DNA from 4 places in the Vreelandella neptunia genome. Region 1 is predicted to be linked to each of the others. Evidence: predicted binding sites of a transcription regulator. Region 1 holds the regulator's gene; each other region holds the start of a gene.
What was found. Region 1 encodes FNR, which switches genes on or off when oxygen is low (the NO sensors DNR and NnrR bind a similar motif). Its sites were predicted from a motif close to TTGATNTANATCAA; they were not measured.

Region 1 (4,704 bases):
CTATCGTTCACGGCGTGCGCACCATGGCGCTTGAGCGGCGCATCAAAGCCACCTCGACGTTTGATCGTTTGGATGCACTGGCTGCTGATGGTCGGTTGGATCGCCGTTTTGCCGATGACCTGGGCGAAGCGTTGGCACTGTTTTCCGAGCTACGTCTTAAACAGCAGCTAACCGCGTTGGAGACGCCTGTCGGTGCTCAAGCCAGTGCCCAGGACGCTAGCTCCCAAAACAGCAGTCGCGCTAACCGTGTTGTAGTGCAAAACCTCTCTTCCCTGGAGCGCGATCTTTTGCGTGAAGCGATGCATATTGTCAAAGACTTTAAGCAGCGGCTTTCCCATCGTTACCATTTGGAGTATTCGTGAGCGGAATGCGGCTGTTAGATCGACATGTGGCGCTATTTAGCGGCTCTCTGCGTACCCTGCTACGTCGCGAAAGCGACCGGCGACGCTGTGCAGAATCCCCCTACGCCTGGCTGTTTCAGCCCTATATGGGGGAGGAGCTGGTGGCGCTTGCCTGCACCGTCACTCCCACGGCCTGCGTACCGATCATTAGCTTGGCAGCAGTGGTACTGAGCCAGCAGCAGGTGCATACCAGTCGTGCCTTTGTAATCACCTTGGGCAGCACGAAGCAGCCCGAAAGTGCAACGCTGCGCCGTCATCACTTGCTATGCGAGGCGGGGGCGGTGCTGCCGCCAAGCAGTGATAACTTGGGCGCGTTAGTGGAATTTATCGGCAATCGTCCCATCGTTGGCTGGCAGTTGGAGAAGCGCATCGGGGCGTTAAATGCACTTCTCACTAAGCGGCTGAATTTTGCTCTGCCCAACGCCCAGGTCGATGTGGCAAAACTGCATCAGCGCCAGCTACGGCGTTTGCACCCGGAGGTCGAGGCGCCCAGCAGCTTCGCCCAGGCGTTGGCGTGTTGGCAAGTGCCCGCCATAGACGTGCAGAGTGTGCTTGGAGAGGCCACCGCCAGCGCACTGCTGTATATGCGCCTGCAGCGTATTATGGCGGAGGTGGCATAGTAGTCTCCTTCATCGTGGCGAGGGCAGCTTTCCGCGAGGGCGCTGTGAACCCCTCCCTGGGCGCTACTTTTGTCATCCATGACAAAAGACCCTCGCTCCAAGCTACCCTCGCACCGAGATATGGTACAGCGTTCAAAATAGTCATTTTCAATTGCGATATCTTGTGTGGCTACGTCTGATTAGTTGGGTCAGGCGGTGAGTGTTGTTAGAATAGTTATTACTTTTTTATCTCACGCCTTCTACCCTCGGCAGTGCTTATACCATGCAAACTCTTGATCACTTTGATCCTGCTCACCTTAATACGGTTGGAGCCACCCCAGCTGACGCTGAGCACGACCAGCCTGAGCTGGCTGATGCGAAGCAGAAGCGTGAATTTAACAAGCTGCAAAAGCGTCTGCGCCGAGAAGTGGGCAATGCGATCATTGATTACCAAATGATCAGTGAAGGCGATCGCGTGATGGTCTGCCTCTCCGGTGGAAAAGACAGCTACACCATGCTGGAGATTTTGCGCAATTTGCAGCGCAATGCGCCGGTCAATTTCTCGCTGGTAGCGGTCAACCTGGATCAAAAACAGCCGGGCTTTCCCGAACACGTACTGCCCGCTTATCTGGATAAGCAGGGCGTGGAGTACCACATTGTCGAGCGCGATACTTACTCGGTGGTGAAAGAGAAAACCCCCGAAGGTAAAACCACCTGCGCGCTCTGTTCACGGCTGCGGCGCGGCTCGCTATATGGTTTCGCTGAAGAGATAGGCGCCAATAAGATTGCCCTGGGTCATCACCGGGAAGATATTCTCGAAACGCTGTTTCTCAATATGTTTTTTGGCGGCAATCTAAAAGCGATGCCGCCAAAGCTGTTATCCGATGATGGTAAAAATATCGTTATTCGGCCCTTGGCCTACTGCAAAGAGGCTGATATCGCCGAGTTTTCGCGGCTGATGGCGTTTCCGATTATCCCCTGCAATCTTTGCGGCTCACAGCCTAATATGCAGCGCCAGGTGGTGAAAGAGATGCTCGCCGAGTGGGACAAAAAGTTTCCTGGCCGTCTGGAAAGCATGTTCAAGGCCGTCACCAACATTGCCCCTTCCCAGTTGGCTGACCGCAACCTTTTCGATTTTGAAGGTCTAGAGGCCAAGCAGGCAGAGCTGCTGGCAGGGCGCATCCAGGCCTATAACGTCAGCTAACCGTTTGCTCTTCCTCTTCGGCGAGGGTAATCAAACGCTGCATATCGAGAATGTTGACCTCTCGCCCGGAGACCGCCACCACATTCTGTTGCTGAAAGCGGCTTAGTATGCGGCTGACCGTTTCAACCGCGAGGCCCAGATAGTTGCCGATATCAGCCCTGGGCATTGAGAGGCGAAAGCTGTAAGGCGAATAGCCTCTGCGACGAAAACGGTCCGAAAGGGTAATCAAAAAGGTGGCCAGCCGCTGATCGGCGGTTTTGCGCGAGAGTAGGCGCATCATGCGTCGGTCATCGCGCAACTCTTTGCTCATGCTCCGATACAGCTGGCCCCGCAGTTCGGGCAACTCTTCTGAGAGTAAGTCCAGGCGGTCAAAAGGAATCTCACAGACGGTGGTGGTTTCCAGGGCGATAACGCTACCGGGGTAGTGCTCTTCGTCAATGCCATCCAGTCCCACCAGCTCACTGGGTAGGTAGAAATTGGTTAGCTGTTCGCTGCCGTTACCTTCAGCGCTGGTCTGCTTCAAACTGCCCGAACGTACAGCGTAAACGCTGGTAAAGGCGTCGCCCTGACGAAACAGCGGTTCGCCTTTTTTCAGCGGCGCGCGACGACGAATAATGGCGTCAAACTGCCCCACGTCGTCCAGCTCAAGGGCAAGTGGCAGGCACAGTGAACTCAAACTGCAGGTTTGGCAGCGAGCTTCATGGAGTAGCGAGCGCCGACGGCTCATGGGTTCCAACATGCTTTGCTCCTTGAGAGAATCCCGCTTATCAATTAGAAAAGCCTTACCTATTGTAGTCGCTTTAGCATGCCTGCTTAAAGATGATTAAACAATCTTTGAGTAACGTTGGCCCGTTTGCTGCGCCAGGTGAGCATCGAACGCCATCGCTATATGGCGAATCAGCAGCTGCCCCATCGGCGTGGCGTTAAGCTGGTCGCCGCTGCGGGTCAGCAGGCCATCCTGCTCGGCGCTCTGCAGGCGCTCAAGCGCTGGCGCAAAGTAGCGGGGGGCATCGATGTTCCAGCGTTGGCTAACGGCGGCCAGGTCAATGCCCATATCGCACATCAGCCGCTCAATCACGTCCCGCCGGATCAGGTCGTCATCACTCAACCGCACGCCACGCCCGGTAGCGAGTTGACCCTTATCCAGCGCCGCTTCGTAGCTTGCCAGATCGCTCGGGTTCTGCGCATAGACGTCATCAATGCGTGAAATCGCCGAAACGCCAAGCCCGATTAAGTCGCACTGAGCGTGGCTGGAGTAGCCTTGAAAGTTACGCTGTAGCGAGCCTTCGCGCTGAGCAATAGCCAAGCTATCGTCAGGTCGGGCAAAGTGATCCATACCAATATGCACATAGCCTGCTGCGGTGAGCATTTCGATGGTGGTGCGCAGAATCGCCAGTTTCTCATCGCCACCCGGCAAGTCATCGACATTAATACGCCGCTGCGGGGCAAAGCGCTCGGGCATATGTGCGTAATTAAACACTGAAAGGCGCGCCGGGTTGAGCTCGATCACCTGGCGTAGCGTGTCGGCAAAGCTTTTTTCAGTCTGAAATGGCAAACCGTAAATTAGATCGAGATTGAGCGAGCGAAAGCCCAAACGATGCGCCTCATCCATCAGCGTTTCGGTAAGTACCCGAGGTTGAATGCGATTAATCGCTTTCTGCACCAGAGGGTTTAAATCCTGCACGCCCAGGCTAATGCGATTAAAGCCGAGGGATTCGAGATGGCGCAGCGTAAACACATCCGCTTCGCGAGGATCTATTTCAATCGCGTAATCGCGATCAGTCGACGACGAAAGGCCAAAGCGGGCATCCAGGCGATCAATCAGGTCGCCCATCTGGTTCAAGCTGAGAAACGTCGGCGTACCGCCGCCCCAATGCAGCTGCTCCACCGGTCGTGATGTATCCAAGTGGCGTGCGGTCAGCACCATTTCACGGTCAAGCCGGGCTATATAGGGCTCGGCCAGGGCGGTGTTTTTGGTTGCGATTTTATTACACGCGCAGTAGAAGCAGATTTTGCGGCAGAAGGGCACGTGAACATACAGCGAGAGCGATCGCTTGCTGGCATTGCTACGCTCCAGCGCCTGGGTCAGGTTGCTAGGGGTAAATTGCTCGTGAAACGACAGTGCCGTGGGGTAGGAGGTGTAGCGTGGGCCGCTGGTGTCGTAGCGGCGCAGTAACGCTTCATCCCACACCGGCTGCATAGGGGCTGCGGCAGCTGCGGGTGCAAGAGGCAATGCAGCGGGGGCATGAACGGGCATGAAGGGGCGCTCCGACGTTAGGAAATGCCGCTAGCCTAACCCGCGACGAAGGCGTAAAGGTTGAGCCACGTCATGCTATTAGAGATTGTGTGCGGTGAGTGTCCACAGCTGCCACAGCGCAAAAGCGATAATTGTCAGCGCTGCCACACTGCGGGTCGCGGGGTGACGTATCAAATGACTGAGTTGGCGGGCAGCGAGGCCAGTGGCAAGTAGTGCAGGCAGGGTGCCAAGCCCAAAGGCGCC
Region 2 (4,704 bases), 2.4 Mb from region 1:
ATCATCCACGGCTGCCATTCGGGGTTGGCGTAGGACTGCATGCGGCGCACGGCGCCAAAGAAGGCCAGCACGTAAAGCGGCATAAAGGCGACGTAGAAGCCGATAAACCAGCACCAGAACGAACGCTTGCCCCACTTCTCGCTCAACGTGAAACCGAACGCTTTGGGGAACCAGAAGGTCAGGCCCGCCATCATGCCGAACACCACACCGCCAATAATGACGTTATGGAAGTGAGCGATAACGAATAGGCTGTTATGCAGCACAAAGTTGGCTGCGGGCACCGCCAGCATGACGCCGGTCATACCGCCCAGGGTAAAGGTGATAATAAAGCCCAGCGTCCACAGCACCGGCGAAGTGAGCTCGAGGCTGCCGCGGAACATGGTGAACAGCCAGTTGAAGACTTTCACCCCGGTAGGAATGGCGATGATCATCGTCATAATGCCGAAGAAGGCGTTGACGTTGGCCCCTGCCCCCATGGTGAAAAAGTGGTGTAGCCAAACAATAAACGACAGCAAGGTGATCGCGATGGTCGCCCACACCATGGTGGCGTAGCCGAACAGGCGCTTACGGGCAAAGGTCGAAATAACTTCAGAGAACACGCCAAAGGCGGGCAGAATCAGGATATAGACTTCCGGGTGGCCCCAGGCCCAGATGAGATTGACGTACATCATCATGTTGCCGCCAAAATCATTGGTAAAGAAGTGCATACCCAAATAGCGATCCAGGGTGAGCAGTGCGATGGTCGCGGTTAAAATCGGGAAGGAAGCGATGATCAGCACGTTGGCGCACAGCGATGTCCAGGTGAAGATCGGCATGCGGAACATCGTCATGCCCTTGGTGCGCATTTTAATAATGGTCACGAAGAAGTTGATACCGGTGAGCGTCGTACCTATCCCGGATATCTGCAACGCCCATATCCAGTAATCGACCCCCACCCCGGGACTAAACTCGATCCCCGATAAAGGCGCATAGGCAAGCCAGCCGGTTTTGGCGAATTCGCCCACCACCAGCGAGATATTGACCAGTATCGCCGCTACGGCAAACAGCCAAAAACTTAAGTTATTCAGGAAAGGGAAGGCGACGTCGCGGGCGCCAATTTGCAGCGGCACCACCAGGTTCATCAGGCCGATGACCATGGGCATGGCGACAAAGAAGATCATAATAACGCCGTGGGCGGTAAAGATCTGGTCGTAGTGTTCAGGGGGCAAATAGCCCGCTGCATCCCCGGCGGCCATAGCCAACTGGGTACGCATCATTATCGCATCCGAGAAGCCACGCAGCAGCATGACCAGGGCAACAATGAAATACATAATGCCGAGCTTTTTATGGTCAACGGAGGTAAACCACTCGTTCCACAGCCAGCCCCATTTACGGTAGTAAGTTATCAAACCAAACAGTGCGATCCCGCCAATGGCCATAAAGGCTGCGACGACCATGATGATCGGCTCATGATAGGGAATTGACTCTAAACTGAGTTTTCCAAACACGGCTTAACCTCCCGCTTCTACGCTAGAGGAGTGGCTGCGCATGGCATGATCCTGACTAGCATGGTTGTTGGTGACATGACCTGATTCGGCCGCGTGATCGGTAGCGTGAGCGCTTTCACCATCGTGCGAGTCAGCATGATCGCCGCTCAGCTGGTGGTCGCCGCCCATAGAGTGTTCACCGCCGGTGTGGAAGCTTTTCAAAATGCTTTCATACAGCGACGGCGAAACGGCCGAGAAGTACTCCACCGGATTCGATTCGCTGGGTTCAGCCAACGCTTCATAACCTTCGGGGTAGGTCAGCGTTTGTGGGGCGCCGCGCACCGTTTCCACCCAGGCATCAAAATCGGCGGGCGTGGTCACCTTGGCGTCAAAGGTCATGCCGGAGAAGCCTGCGCCACTGTAGTTGGTGGAGCGGCCAGGGTAGCTACCCGTTTCATCGGCGATAAGATGAACATCGTTATCCATACCCGCCATGGCGTAGATCTGACTGCCAAGGTGAGGGATAAAGAAGGCATTCATCACCGAGCCGGAGCTCACCCGAAAGCGCACCGGGGTATCCACAGGGAAGGCCACTTCATTAACGCTGGCAATGCCCTGCTCGGGGTAGATAAACAACCACTTCCAATCCAGCGCTACGGCCTGTATTTCGATCGGCGCCACGTCGCTTTCCAGCGGCTTGTGAGGGTCAAGGCTATGGGAGGTTTTCCAGGTCAACAGGGCGAGTACAGCGATAATCGCACAGGGTACGATCCACACCACTGCCTCGATCACATTGGAGTGCGCCCAGTCAGGCATGTAATTAGCTACGCTATTACTGCGCCGGTAGCGCCAGCCAAACAGCAGCGTCATGACAATAACAGGAATAACCACAATCAACATGAGGCCAAAGGCGGTCAGAATCAGCGTTCGCTGTTCAGCGCCAACCTGGCCTTTTGGGTCTAGCAGCGCTGAACTACAGCCTGCTAGAAACAGACACAGCGCAAGGAGCACCAAGGTGCCTCGCCTGCGCCAAAGAGAGCTTCGTTGCATGGTGTGATCTCGTCCAGGTTTTAAAAGTAAGGTTTTAAAAACAACAGGTTGATTAGAAACTAGCCAGCCACGCCATTTATATAAATAGCAGGCTAACTACCACCCCATACTCTTCCCAAAACATGCTCGTAAGCACACAGCTAAAAACGTTGCTAAAAACAATGCGTATCGCAGTGAGCGTCATTGCTCCGGGAAAAATATGCGTCGCCGGATGGGAATTGGCGACGAGCCAAGCTGGCCCAATCACGAAAGATTAGATCAACTAAGACTAAAGTATTTTCTATTGATCGAGATCATGAAAGAAGTGGCGCATTGCCGCACCCAAGGCATTGACTACCATCAACAACGCCCCACTCTCTTAGGCTACCGTCACTTTTGGCACATCACTTCCATGGCCATCTAATAGTTGCGGTGCGCCCTCTTCGTCGGTGACCACCACATCAAAATCGTCCAGTGCGGCGAAATAGGCAGGCCGAACCACACCGAACTTGCTGGCATCTACCACCAACAGCCGCTGTATGGCGGTGGCAATGGCAGCCTGTTTAGGGGCCACTTCGTGAAAGTGAAAGCAACTTACTCCGCGCTCTAAATCCACCCCTGCAGCGGAGATCAGCGCTTTATTAATGCCTAGCCGTTCGACAGCGGCGGCCATATTATCGCTGCCAAAAGATTGAGAGGCGGCATAAAACAGCCCGCCCAATAGTACCAAACGCACGTTGGGTAGCGCGGCAACGGCATTAGCAACGTTAAGCGCATAGGTGACTACCGTTAGCTCATGAAAATGACTCAACTGGCTCAGCAGCGGCATTAGCGTTGAGCCACAGTCAATAAACAGCGTATCGCCCTCTTGTATATAAGCTAAGGCTCGTTGGCAGAGCCGATGCTTGGCTTGATAGTGGCTGGCCTGCTGTTCATTCAAGTCATAAATAGGGGTTACGCCTGGGTAATTTGCCATCACTAACCGCCCCCCCAGCAGGCTAATAGTGGTCTTCTGGGTACTCAGATCGCGGCGGATAGTCATTTCTGAAACATCGCACAACTCTGCGGCATCGCGCAGGTGCAGAGTGCCGCCACTGGCAAGCGCTTCCTGAAGTTTGGCAAGGCGCAGCGCGCTTCGGCCATTGGTAGTGGGCATCTCCTTGCAAACCCCTCTTGTTGTGTGAAGCTAAACGTAAATATCGTGTCGATGTCTTGGCGATGCTGCCTTCATAAATAGTCAGCGTTCATTTCTATGCTGCGTGAGCAACGGCGGAATTTCCACTGCTATATCATCATGCGATGTCTCTATGGCCATGTCTCCACGGCTATCACAACCCTTGAACCATCCAGTCTCTGCCTGATTCCCGTGAGAGATATGACATTTAAATAGCGTTGATGTGACAATACTTGCAAATCAACGTTAGAAAAATAACACTGAATGTTATAATTTTAACATTAACGCCAGCCCGCACGACTATAACCTCGGATAGCCACACCTAAGTGGCTCCGCGACAACCCTTGTTGAGGCTCTCATGACTGCTCGTACACACTCTCGCACCCCTTCGTCTAAGATCGCGCTTGGCGCTGGCGTATTAGGGGCAATGCTGACTACGCCGCTAATGGCAGACGAGGCTGCTCAGCCGCATCCCCTTGATCGGCTATGGTCATTCGCCAACGTTTCAGTTAACTACCTGGATTGGTCAAACGGCACCGAGGCGCGCACCGCGTCCAACGCGGCGAAAAGCGACTTTATGTTTCTCGAAATCGAAGGCGGCGCTGGCTTTAGCTGGGGCGAGTTCTACGGCTTCTTTGATTTCGAGAACCCCACCAACGACCAGTTCGATGAGTCCAGCGGTGGTAAAGACAACTTCCGCACCGCGGGTAAAGTGACCTCTCACATTTACCTGGGTGATAGCCCGCTATCGATTTACGCCCACCTGTATGACTTCCGCGATTACGGTTATAACAGCCGCGAGCAGGATCAGATTCTGGGTTTGGGTTACCGTACCACCTTTGATAACGGCCTATGGTTTAAACCCTTTATTGGCGCGGCGCGGGTGCAAAGTAATAGCTATACCGGCATGAACGGCTATATGGCAGGCTGGGTCGCGGGTTATGATTTCAACGCGCTCAACCAGAACTTCAGCGTCACCAACTGGCACGAACAGACGTTTGGCCGTGACGATGAATACCTGGAGCAGAACTACGT
Region 3 (4,704 bases), 540 kb from region 1:
GGCTACCTATCTAGCAACGATGGCCCCGCGACTGTGCCATATCACGCTGGAAGGGGGCCACAATCTTCATGCTGAGCAACCGGAGATGATTGCTCAGCAGCTCAACGCTTGGCTAAAACACTGATCAGCTGATCACCATTAACCAGGGCAGGCCGATCACCAGCCAAACCACCAGGAAGAGCAGCCCGAAGATCGCCCCTAAGCGCCAAAAGAGCGCGCTGGGCAGGTAGCCGCTGCCGTAGTAAACCGGGCTGGGGCCAGTGCCGTAGGGGGTGAGGATGCCCATAAAGCCAAGTGTGGGTAGCAGCAGCAGAACAAACATCTGCATATCCAGCCCGGCAATGCCTGATGCCGCGGCCAGAATCACCGGCAGCAGGGCGGTAACGTGGGCCGTCACGCTGGCAAAGAAGTAGTGCAGTAGATAGAAAATGACCACTAGCGCCACCATGGCCACCAGTGGGTCGAAGTGACTTATCTGACCGCCAACCACATTGCCAAACCAGTTAACGAAGCCTACTTGGCTAAGCCCGCCCGCTAGTGCCACCAGGGTGGCAAACCATACAAAGGTATTCCAGGCTGCTCGGTTATCGAGAATATCGCTCCAGGTCACAATACCGGTTAACAGCATGCCGCAGATCACCACTAGGCCCACGAGTGAACCAGAGATAACACTGCCGGCAAAAATCCACAGCAGCAGGGCGGTGACCACCATAGCGACCAACATTATTTCATGGCGGGTCAGTGCCCCCAGCTTGGTTAACTCCTTTCCCGCCCAGTCGGAAATTTCATCGCCTGCCTTCACTTCGGGGGCGCATAGCCAGTAGCTCAGCAGCGGCACCAGCAGAAGCAGCAGGATGCCCACCGGCACGACCGCCATAAACCACTGTCCCCAGTTGATTTGGATGCCAGTGGTGCTTTCGGTGAGCGCGATAGCCAATAAGTTGGGGGCCAGGGCGGTCAAAAATAGCGAGCTGGTTACGCAGGTCGAGGCCAACGCGGTCCACATCAAAAAGCTACCCATGCGCTTCATGCTGGGGTCATTGGGGTGCGAATCGTAAAGCGGCGGTAGATTGCGAATCACGGGATAGATCGTGCCCGCACTGCGCGCGGTATTCGAGGGCGTAAACGGCGCCAAAATGCCATCGGCAATCATCACCGCGTAGCCAAGGGTCAAGGTGCGCCTCCCCATGGCTTTGACCAGCCAGAGCGATATCCGCCGCCCGAGCCCGGTTTTTTCGTACCCCAGGGCAAACATAAAGGCACCGAAAATTAGCCAGACGGTGGAGTTGGTAAAGCCTGACACCGCCCAGGAAAAGGCTTGGCCCGCGGCATTAAATCCGTCAGCCGCTAGTTGCTCCGGCGAGAACAGCACCCACCGGGAAAGCAGTGCCACCAGGGTAACGCCGACCAGACCCACCACTGCGCCCGGCAACGGTTCAAGAATAAGGCCAACGACACAGCCGAGGAAAATGGCGAAAAAGTACCACGCATGAGGTGAAAGCCCCGGGGGGGTGGGTATTAGCGCGACGATGATAGCGATTGCTAGCGGCGCTAACAGTTTCCATCGCGGTGAGGGTTGAGCATTGGTCGTCATGCAGCACCTCTCTTCAGTGTTAGTAGTGTGCTCTTTTTTTGCTTGGTGGGCAGTGGTCTGCCCGGCAGTGAGTGACTTGAAGAGTAGGCGGTGCAGCACTAGGGTAAAAGCGATGCTAGCTCGATTCCTTCCTTTCTTGATGTACATCAATAGTCCTTTGGACTAATGAACAGGGCCTTCCTCTTGTATGGTAAGTTCGAAGACACAAGACGGCAGCGCAGATTGCCGCCAGTACCACCTTTGACTTGGCTAATGAAGGGGCTTTTCATGCAGCAGCGAGATTTCGATATCGTCATTGTTGGTGGGGGTGGTGCAGGCTTGCGCGCTGCTATCGGGGCTGCCGAGCAGGCCAAGGAGCAGGGCACTCCCCAGCGCATAGCGCTGCTGTCCAAGGTTTACCCCATGCGATCCCATACCGTGGCGGCTGAGGGCGGCGCTGCCGCCGTCACCAGTGCCGAAGATTCCCACCAGGCGCATTTCGATGACACAGTGTCAGGCGGTGACTGGCTGGTTGAGCAGGGCGTCGTCGACTACTTTGTCCATCACGCTTATCAAGAGCTGGTGCAGATGGAGCGTTGGGGCTGTCCCTGGAGCCGTAAAGACGATGGCCAAGTGCAGGTGCGCCGCTTCGGGGGCATGAAAACCGCACGCACCTGGTTCGCCGCCGACAAAACCGGCTTTCATATGCTCCACACCCTGTTTCAGACCTCGCTGAAATACCCAGAGATCGAGCGCTTTGATGAGTTCTTCGTGCTTGATCTGGCGGTACATGAAGGTGCGGTAATTGGCGTGATTGCCCTGCAGATCGCCACCGGTGAGTTAACTTTGCTGCGCGCTAAAGCGGTGATTCTCGCTACCGGCGGCGCAGGGCGTTTGTTCCGCTTCAATACCAACGCGGGCATTGTCACCGGCGACGGTATGGCGATGGCCTATCGTCACGGTGTGGCGCTGCGGGATATGGAGTTTGTTCAGTACCACCCCACCGGCCTGCCTGGCTCCGGCATTTTGATTACCGAAGCGTGCCGGGGCGAAGGCGGCATTCTGCTCAATAAAGAAGGCTACCGTTACCTGCAGGATTACGGCCTTGGCCCAGAAACCCCGTTGGGCAAGCCGGAAAACAAATACATGGAGCTGGGGCCGCGGGACAAACTCTCCCAAGCCTTCTGGCAGGAACAGCAGGCGGGCCGCACCGGCAAGTTTGGCGACAGCGACGTGGTTTATCTTGACCTGCGTCACTTGGGTGAAAAGTACATTCTGGAGCGCCTGCCGTTTATCTGCGAACTGGCTAAATCTTATATCAATGTCGATCCTGTTAAAGAGCCCATCCCTATTCGCCCGGCGGTGCACTACACCATGGGCGGAATCGAAACCGACCCTCAGTGCGAGACCTCAATCGCCGGGCTCTACGCCGCAGGAGAGTGCGCCTCTGTCGGTTTGCACGGTGCCAACCGGCTAGGCTCCAATTCGCTAACCGAGCTACTGGTGTTTGGCCGCTTAGCCGGTGAACAAGCCAGCAAGCGCGCAGCACAAACCGAGTGGGCGGAGATGCGCCTGCTGGAAGCCCAGGGTGACCGCCAACAAGCAAAACTGCTGCGCCTTTGTGACGGAAACGGAAGTGGGGAGAACTGGGTCGAGCTCAAGCGCGCCATGGTGCAGGCCATGGAGAGCGGCTGCGGTATTTACCGCACTGAAGAGGGCATGCGCCATTCGCTTGAGACCATGCGCCAACTGCGCGTTCGCTTCAATGAGATACGCGTTAAAGATACCAGCAAGATATTCAATACCGAGCTGCTGGAGTGTATCGAGCTTGGCTATGGGTTGGATATTGCCGAAGCCTCTTGCTTGAGTGCTCTTGAGCGCCGTGAATCCCGCGGTGCCCATCAGCGCCTGGATGAAGGCATGCAGAAACGCGACGACGTTAACTACCTCAAGCACAGCCAGGTGTTTTACCAAGGCGAGGCGAATGCCGAGCTGCACTGGCAGGATGTCGATGTGCGGTTCTCCGCACCGGCTGAGCGGGCCTATGGCGATGCAGGCAAGGGGGGCAAGGCATGAATACTCAGCAGATCATCACCAAACACATCAGCGTCAAGCGCTACATGCCCGACAGCTCGGCTGAACCCTATTGGCAGCAGTACGAACTGCCGGTGGACGACAGCACCTCGCTGTTGGATGCCCTAAACCATATTAAAGAGCAGCTCGATAGTACCTTGAGCTACCGCTGGTCATGCCGAATGGCGATTTGCGGCTCCTGCGGTGTGATGGTGAACGGCATTCCCAAGCTCGGCTGTAAAACTTTCCTGCGCGATTACGAAGGCGAGATCCGCATCGAGCCACTATCCCACTTCCCGGTGCAGCGGGATTTAGTAGTGGATATGGAAATATTCCTTGAGCACCTGGCGGCGGTTAAGCCCTACCTGATCGATGACAACCCAGTAAAACCCTACGACCCCCAGGCACCGGAAACCTATCAGCAGTCTCCCGAACAGCTCGCCCGCTATAAGCAGTTCGCCAACTGCATTAATTGTGGTCTCTGCTACTCCGCCTGCCCGCAGTTTGGACTTAATCCTGAGTTCCTTGGCCCGGCGGCGCTAACGCTGGCCCACCGTTACAACCTGGATAGCCGCGACCATGGCAAGAAGCAGCGTATGGCCGAACTTAACCGCCATGAGGGGGTGTGGAGCTGCACCTTTGTGGGCTTCTGCTCCAAGGTTTGCCCCAAACACGTTGATCCGGCCGCTGCTGTGAATCAGGGCAAGGTCGAGGCAGCCAAACACACACTCATTGCGCTGTTCAAAGGGTAGGGGAGGAACGTCATGGATAAATTATCAACACAACGCCTGCCGCCACTGAAACGCAACTGGTGGCTGAAACACCGCTTCTTTAAACTCTATATGCTGCGCGAAGCCACGGTGCTGCCGCTGGTGTTTTTTACGCTCTGCTTGCTTGCCGGTATGGTTGCTCTTCTTCAAGGAGCAGAAAGTTGGCAGGGGTGGATCGCCTTTATGGGCTCTCCCATCGTATTAGTGCTGAATCTTCTAGCGCTCGCCGCTAGCCTGTTTCACGCCGCCACCTTCTTTGTGCTGTTTCCCCGGGTAATGCCGCTGCGT
Region 4 (4,704 bases), 1.6 Mb from region 1:
GGTAAGTGCCATTGAAGGAGCTGCAGGGGGCGGTTTATCGCCTTGGGCAGTGCTGACCAGCACCGCCAGCGAACAGGAAATTGGCGTCACTGCCGCCGCTACCCGCGCCTGGGTGGACGATTATCGGCTAACGGTGACCGGCGCTAGCCTGAATGTTTATGACCGTGTTGAACTCTCAGTAGCGCGTCAAACGCTTGACCTAGATACCCTGGGTGGCGAGCTAGGCCAGGATATTTACGGTGCCAAGGTGCGCTTGCTCGGCGATGTGCTCTATCACCCTTGGGGCATTTGGAGTGTTGGGATGCAGCATAAACGACTGGTTGATGGCACCATTCCCACCGCCCTCGGCGCCGATGAGGCAAGCGGTACCGATGTTTATCTCAGCGCCAGCAAGCTGCTGTTTAGCGCTGTTGCCGGGCGCAATGTGCTGCTCAACGCCACCCTGCGCAATACCGATGCCAACCAGGGCGGCCTAATCGGCTTCGGCGGTGATCAGGGTGGCCGCTCGTGGATGGCTGAGGGGAGCGTGGGCGTTTTTATTACCCCACAATGGGTTGTCGGCGCGGAGTATCGCCAGAAACCCGATAACCTAAGCGTGGCTGAAGAGGATGATTGGCAAAGTCTCTACAGCGCCTATTTCTTCAATAAGCACGTATCACTCACAGGCGCCTGGTTAGACTTAGGCGATATTGCCGGCCTACCCTCTCAACGCGGCGGCTATCTTTCACTTCAAGCAGCTTTTTAAGCGGGGCGCTATGAGCTTTCCACGCAAACACTACCGTACACGCCGTTGTTTAATAGCGCTTACCTTTATGGCGGTGGCGTTTTCACTCGCAGGCTGTACTCATCAGTCAGCCACTCAATCGACAACGCTTTACGAACGGCTTGGCGGGCAGGACACTATCGATACGGTAGTGGAGAACCTCTTATACCGAATTGCCGATGACCCAGAAGTAGTGGTGTTTTTTGCTAACACCAATATCGATTTATTTGCTAAATCCCTGGCCAGCCAGCTATGCGATGTAAGCGATGGCCCCTGCCGCTATGAAGGCCCGCCGATGGATCGTGCTCATCAACATATGGGGCTAACAGACGTGCACTTTAATCGCTTGGTGGAACATCTCGATGCGGCTATGCAGGAGGAAGGTATTGCCCTTGGCGCGCGTAATGAACTGCTGGGCAGACTCGCCCCCATGTACGCAGGCGTTATGCGTCTTCAGTAACCTGCCAGCCGTCACGACCCATCGTTTTTACCCGGTATAGTGCTTTGTCAGCGGCTTCGTAAGCGTAGGGAAACGTTGCTTCATCGGCCACAAAACAGCTGCCGCCTACGCTTAACGTCACGCCTTTTTTATCCGGATGGGCGGGATGCATAAAGTCAGCTTCACGCAGCCCTTCAATTAACTGATGGCAGTAGCTCTTTAGCGTATCAATGTCTGGGCAATGGAGTAGTGCCGCGAACTCATCGCCTCCCAAGCGGTAGAGCTGCGCTTTATCATTCAGCGTTTTACCAATCAATGCAGCCAACTGACGCAAGAGAGTATCGCCTTGCGGGTGCCCGTAGGCATCGTTGTACTGTTTAAAGAAGTCGATATCGACCAGAATCAGTCCCAACGATTGATGCTGCTTCGCCAACACATCCTGGTGCAAAGCGCTGCGATTGCCTATCCCGGTGAGCGGGTCGCGCATGGCACGCTGCATCCACTCGAAGGTCTCCTGGGTGGCGCGATCAGTGCGCCGTAACTGGCGCTCGTGAAGCCACCAAAACAACAACCCCATGACAAAGATCAATAAACTGGAGTAAGTCAGCACTAGGCTATGCTGACGGGTACTTTCTGAAAAATCATTAATCGCCGCCCCCCGGCGATCAAGCTGATCCATCTCAATGTGGGTTAAACATTGAATCGGTGCGAACAACGCCATCGCCGCCGCGATACGGTCAATGTCGCGCGCCGCTAACAAAGCCGCCAGCCGATCTAACTCCGTCAAACTAGGCTCGGCACAGGCATATTCACGCCGATATATATGCATATCGGCTAAACCGTAAGCCAAGTCAATATCCATGGTGGCAGCCTCCAGCGCCTCTTGCTCTGGCTGATCGCTCAACAGCTCGGACTGGGCATCTTGTAGGTAGACGCGTGCCCGAGTAGAGAGCTGCTGGCCTGTAAGGCTCCCCGTTTGGCTAAAGTACGCCTGTATTTCGGGATAGACCCAGCGCGATTCATAAACTATCAGCACCATAAGCGCCAAAAAGCTCATCAAGCTCAGCGACAACCACGTAATGTAGCGATGCTGGCGAGCTAAAGGCCGTGGTTGCATCGTTGGCTGCGCAGCTAGCTTGGGTTTGGATGTCACCACTTCGCCTCTATGCTACGAATCATCCAGATCCAGTCGTTAAACTCACGCAGGTTTTCTACGTCGCGATCACCATAGTCACGCTCTACTAGCCGCACAGGGCCTCGCGTACGGATGGTGAGCGGATCGCCATCCTCAGAGCTAACCAGGTACCAGTTAGGGTCATCCCACCCTTCTAGGGTAACCTCGTAGTCATCCCAGGCGGTAAAGTGAAGCGCCGGGGGTACTTCGCCAAACTGTTCAATCAGAAAGGCGCGAAACTCTACGCCCTGCATCTCTACTTCACGCCCCTGATAGGGGTCATAAAGCGTAAACGTCGTATCGGACATGGCGTGCAAGTCACTTAAAGCGACCTTTTGAGTGACATCTCTGTTGATCATATTCAATGCCTGGGCAAAGGCAGTCGCGGGAAGTGTTATGCCCACGACAATTAATGCGCACGCCAATCGATCACGTACACGCCCCCATGGGCTGCGGTGTAAGGCAACTACGTTCATGGCAAAGCTTCCTGGTGTGTTAATTCTTTTAAAGAACTTTACCAGAGCAAGCTTTACATTGCTCTTAAACGCACGCTACGTGCTTTCAACCCAGTCGATTTTGAGATTTCAAAAAAAAAGCCAGCCCATAATGGGCTGGCAACAGGAGGCTTGCTACGTTAGCAAACCCCCTCCCCTGACAAGGTTTACATGAACCGGGAAAGCTACTTCTTGCGTCCACCTTTACGAAGATGATCGCGAATCACGAAGCCCACCCAACCCACCATAAATGCGATTACTAACGCGACGGAGGCTAAGCCGAAGATAATTGTGTCATCCCAATACATGGTGAATCCTCCCGCCGTGATGTATGTGTTCATACTAGTCACTCAATGGCGGAAGAATGCTGACCTGGGTCAAGTTACGGCAGGCGGGAGAAGGCAGTTAAACAGGAAATTGATACCGATCAATATTTGGGCGTGATGAGCCTAGCAGCCTGTCGGGCTTGGCCGATCGTAGCGAGAAGCACGGATTTTGAGCCAAATTTATCGATCGATTGAGGCGAATAGCGCGCTATTTAACGAAATCGATCGAATAAAGTTGGCCAAAATACCGGGATTCGCAGTAGATCAGTGTTAAGTCCGACAGGCTGCTAGAGCACCTTGCGGTCTTCGACTTTGCTGTGCTCGGTACCTGGCGGTAACGGGTGGCCTTTGGCTAACTCTGCACGGGTAGCTTCGCGTACGTCTAAAATGGTCACTTTATAGTTCAGCGTGCGCCCGGCCAGGGGGTGGTTGGTATCGACAGTGACGCGGTCGCCATCGACTTCGAGTACCGTGACAATTTGCGGCCCGGCTTCGCCTTCGGTTTGAAAGCGGCTGCCTGGCTCCAACTCAGCGTTACCAAAAGAGCCGCGGCTGACTTCTTGCACCAGGGCCTCGTTGCGCACACCGTAGGCATCCGCGGGCATTAGCTGAACGCTTAGCTCGGCGCCAGCTGTTTGGCCTGCTAGTGCCCTTTCCAACCCAGGCACGATATTGTCGTGACCATGCAAGTACTCTAACGGCTTATTGCGCGCCTGGGAGTCGTCCAATACCTGCTTGCTGCCATCGTTGAGCACGTCGCTAAGAACATAGTGCAAGGTAACTACCTGATGCGCCGTAATCGACATGAAAAACTCCTCTCCGGTAAGCTGTCGGTTTTGTGATAGAACTTTGTGATAGAACTTTGTGATAGAACTTTGTAATAGAAACACTGCTTCAGTTTATCACTTGGCCGTTGCCAGCGTCTTTCCACCAGGAGTAGCGTTTAATGTTAAGCCCCACCCCCCAACGCAGTTGGCTTGCTGCGCTGGCTGTTTATTTTCGTGCGCCCGTTATCACCATGCTGTTTTTGGGGTTTTCCGCAGGCCTGCCCTTTTTGCTGGTGTTTTCAACACTCTCCGCCTGGCTGCGCAGCGACGGCGTGGAGGTAGCTGCAATTGGCTTTTTTGCCTGGATTGGCATGCTCTACTCGATCAAGTTTTTCTGGGCGCCCGTGGTGGATCGTTTAGCGCTCCCGATATTGACCCGCGCATTCGGCCAGCGTCGCGGCTGGATGCTGTTAGCCCAGGGGTTGATCGTTGCAGGGTTAGTGGGGCTAGCCGGTTTGAGCCCGGTGGGTAATCTCGGCTGGGTGGCTCTCTTTGCACTGCTAGTAGCGTTTGGCTCAGCGACGCAAGATATCGCTATCGACGCCTATCGTATTGAGTCCGCCGACGACAATGTTCAGGCCGCCATGGCCTCGACCTATATTATTGGCTATCGCGGTGGCTTACTTGCCGCCGGTGCCGGCGCGCTGTATATCGCAGCGTCGGCCTCTTGGGATGTGGCGT

Region 2: cyoA (ubiquinol oxidase subunit II) is a predicted target of FNR. The motif match lies at 2,800-2,813, and genes of this name have one in related genera.
Region 3: frdA (fumarate reductase (quinol) flavoprotein subunit) is a predicted target of FNR. The motif match lies at 1,731-1,744, and genes of this name have one in related genera.
Region 4: ccoM (cytochrome c oxidase subunit CcoM) is a predicted target of FNR. The motif match lies at 3,238-3,251, and genes of this name have one in related genera.

Annotation. Positions count from the first base shown of each region.
Region 1 covers NZ_CP140255.1:3,408,265-3,412,968, reverse strand. The annotation lists gene SR894_RS15935 (DUF294 nucleotidyltransferase-like domain-containing protein) at 1-362, shown strand, start outside; gene SR894_RS15930 (3'-5' exonuclease family protein) at 368-1,021, shown strand; gene ttcA (tRNA 2-thiocytidine(32) synthetase TtcA) at 1,284-2,204, shown strand; gene fnr (fumarate/nitrate reduction transcriptional regulator Fnr) at 2,197-2,943, opposite strand; gene hemN (oxygen-independent coproporphyrinogen III oxidase) at 3,028-4,461, opposite strand; gene SR894_RS15910 (sulfite exporter TauE/SafE family protein) at 4,540-4,704, opposite strand, start outside.
Region 2 covers NZ_CP140255.1:1,030,321-1,035,024, reverse strand. The annotation lists gene cyoB (cytochrome o ubiquinol oxidase subunit I) at 1-1,487, opposite strand, end outside; gene cyoA (ubiquinol oxidase subunit II) at 1,491-2,516, opposite strand; gene SR894_RS04710 (DeoR/GlpR family DNA-binding transcription regulator) at 2,875-3,651, opposite strand; gene SR894_RS04705 (outer membrane protein OmpK) at 4,028-4,704, shown strand, end outside.
Region 3 covers NZ_CP140255.1:3,951,017-3,955,720, reverse strand. The annotation lists gene menH (2-succinyl-6-hydroxy-2,4-cyclohexadiene-1-carboxylate synthase) at 1-124, shown strand, start outside; gene SR894_RS18340 (anion permease) at 125-1,594, opposite strand; gene frdA (fumarate reductase (quinol) flavoprotein subunit) at 1,862-3,649, shown strand; gene SR894_RS18330 (succinate dehydrogenase/fumarate reductase iron-sulfur subunit) at 3,646-4,398, shown strand; gene SR894_RS18325 (succinate dehydrogenase/fumarate reductase transmembrane subunit) at 4,411-4,704, shown strand, end outside.
Region 4 covers NZ_CP140255.1:1,807,898-1,812,601, reverse strand. The annotation lists gene SR894_RS08285 (DUF3034 family protein) at 1-745, shown strand, start outside; gene SR894_RS08280 (group I truncated hemoglobin) at 756-1,223, shown strand; gene SR894_RS08275 (GGDEF domain-containing protein) at 1,207-2,319, opposite strand; gene SR894_RS08270 (hypothetical protein) at 2,352-2,852, opposite strand; gene ccoM (cytochrome c oxidase subunit CcoM) at 3,056-3,211, opposite strand; gene SR894_RS08260 (FKBP-type peptidyl-prolyl cis-trans isomerase) at 3,484-4,002, opposite strand; gene SR894_RS08255 (AmpG family muropeptide MFS transporter) at 4,143-4,704, shown strand, end outside.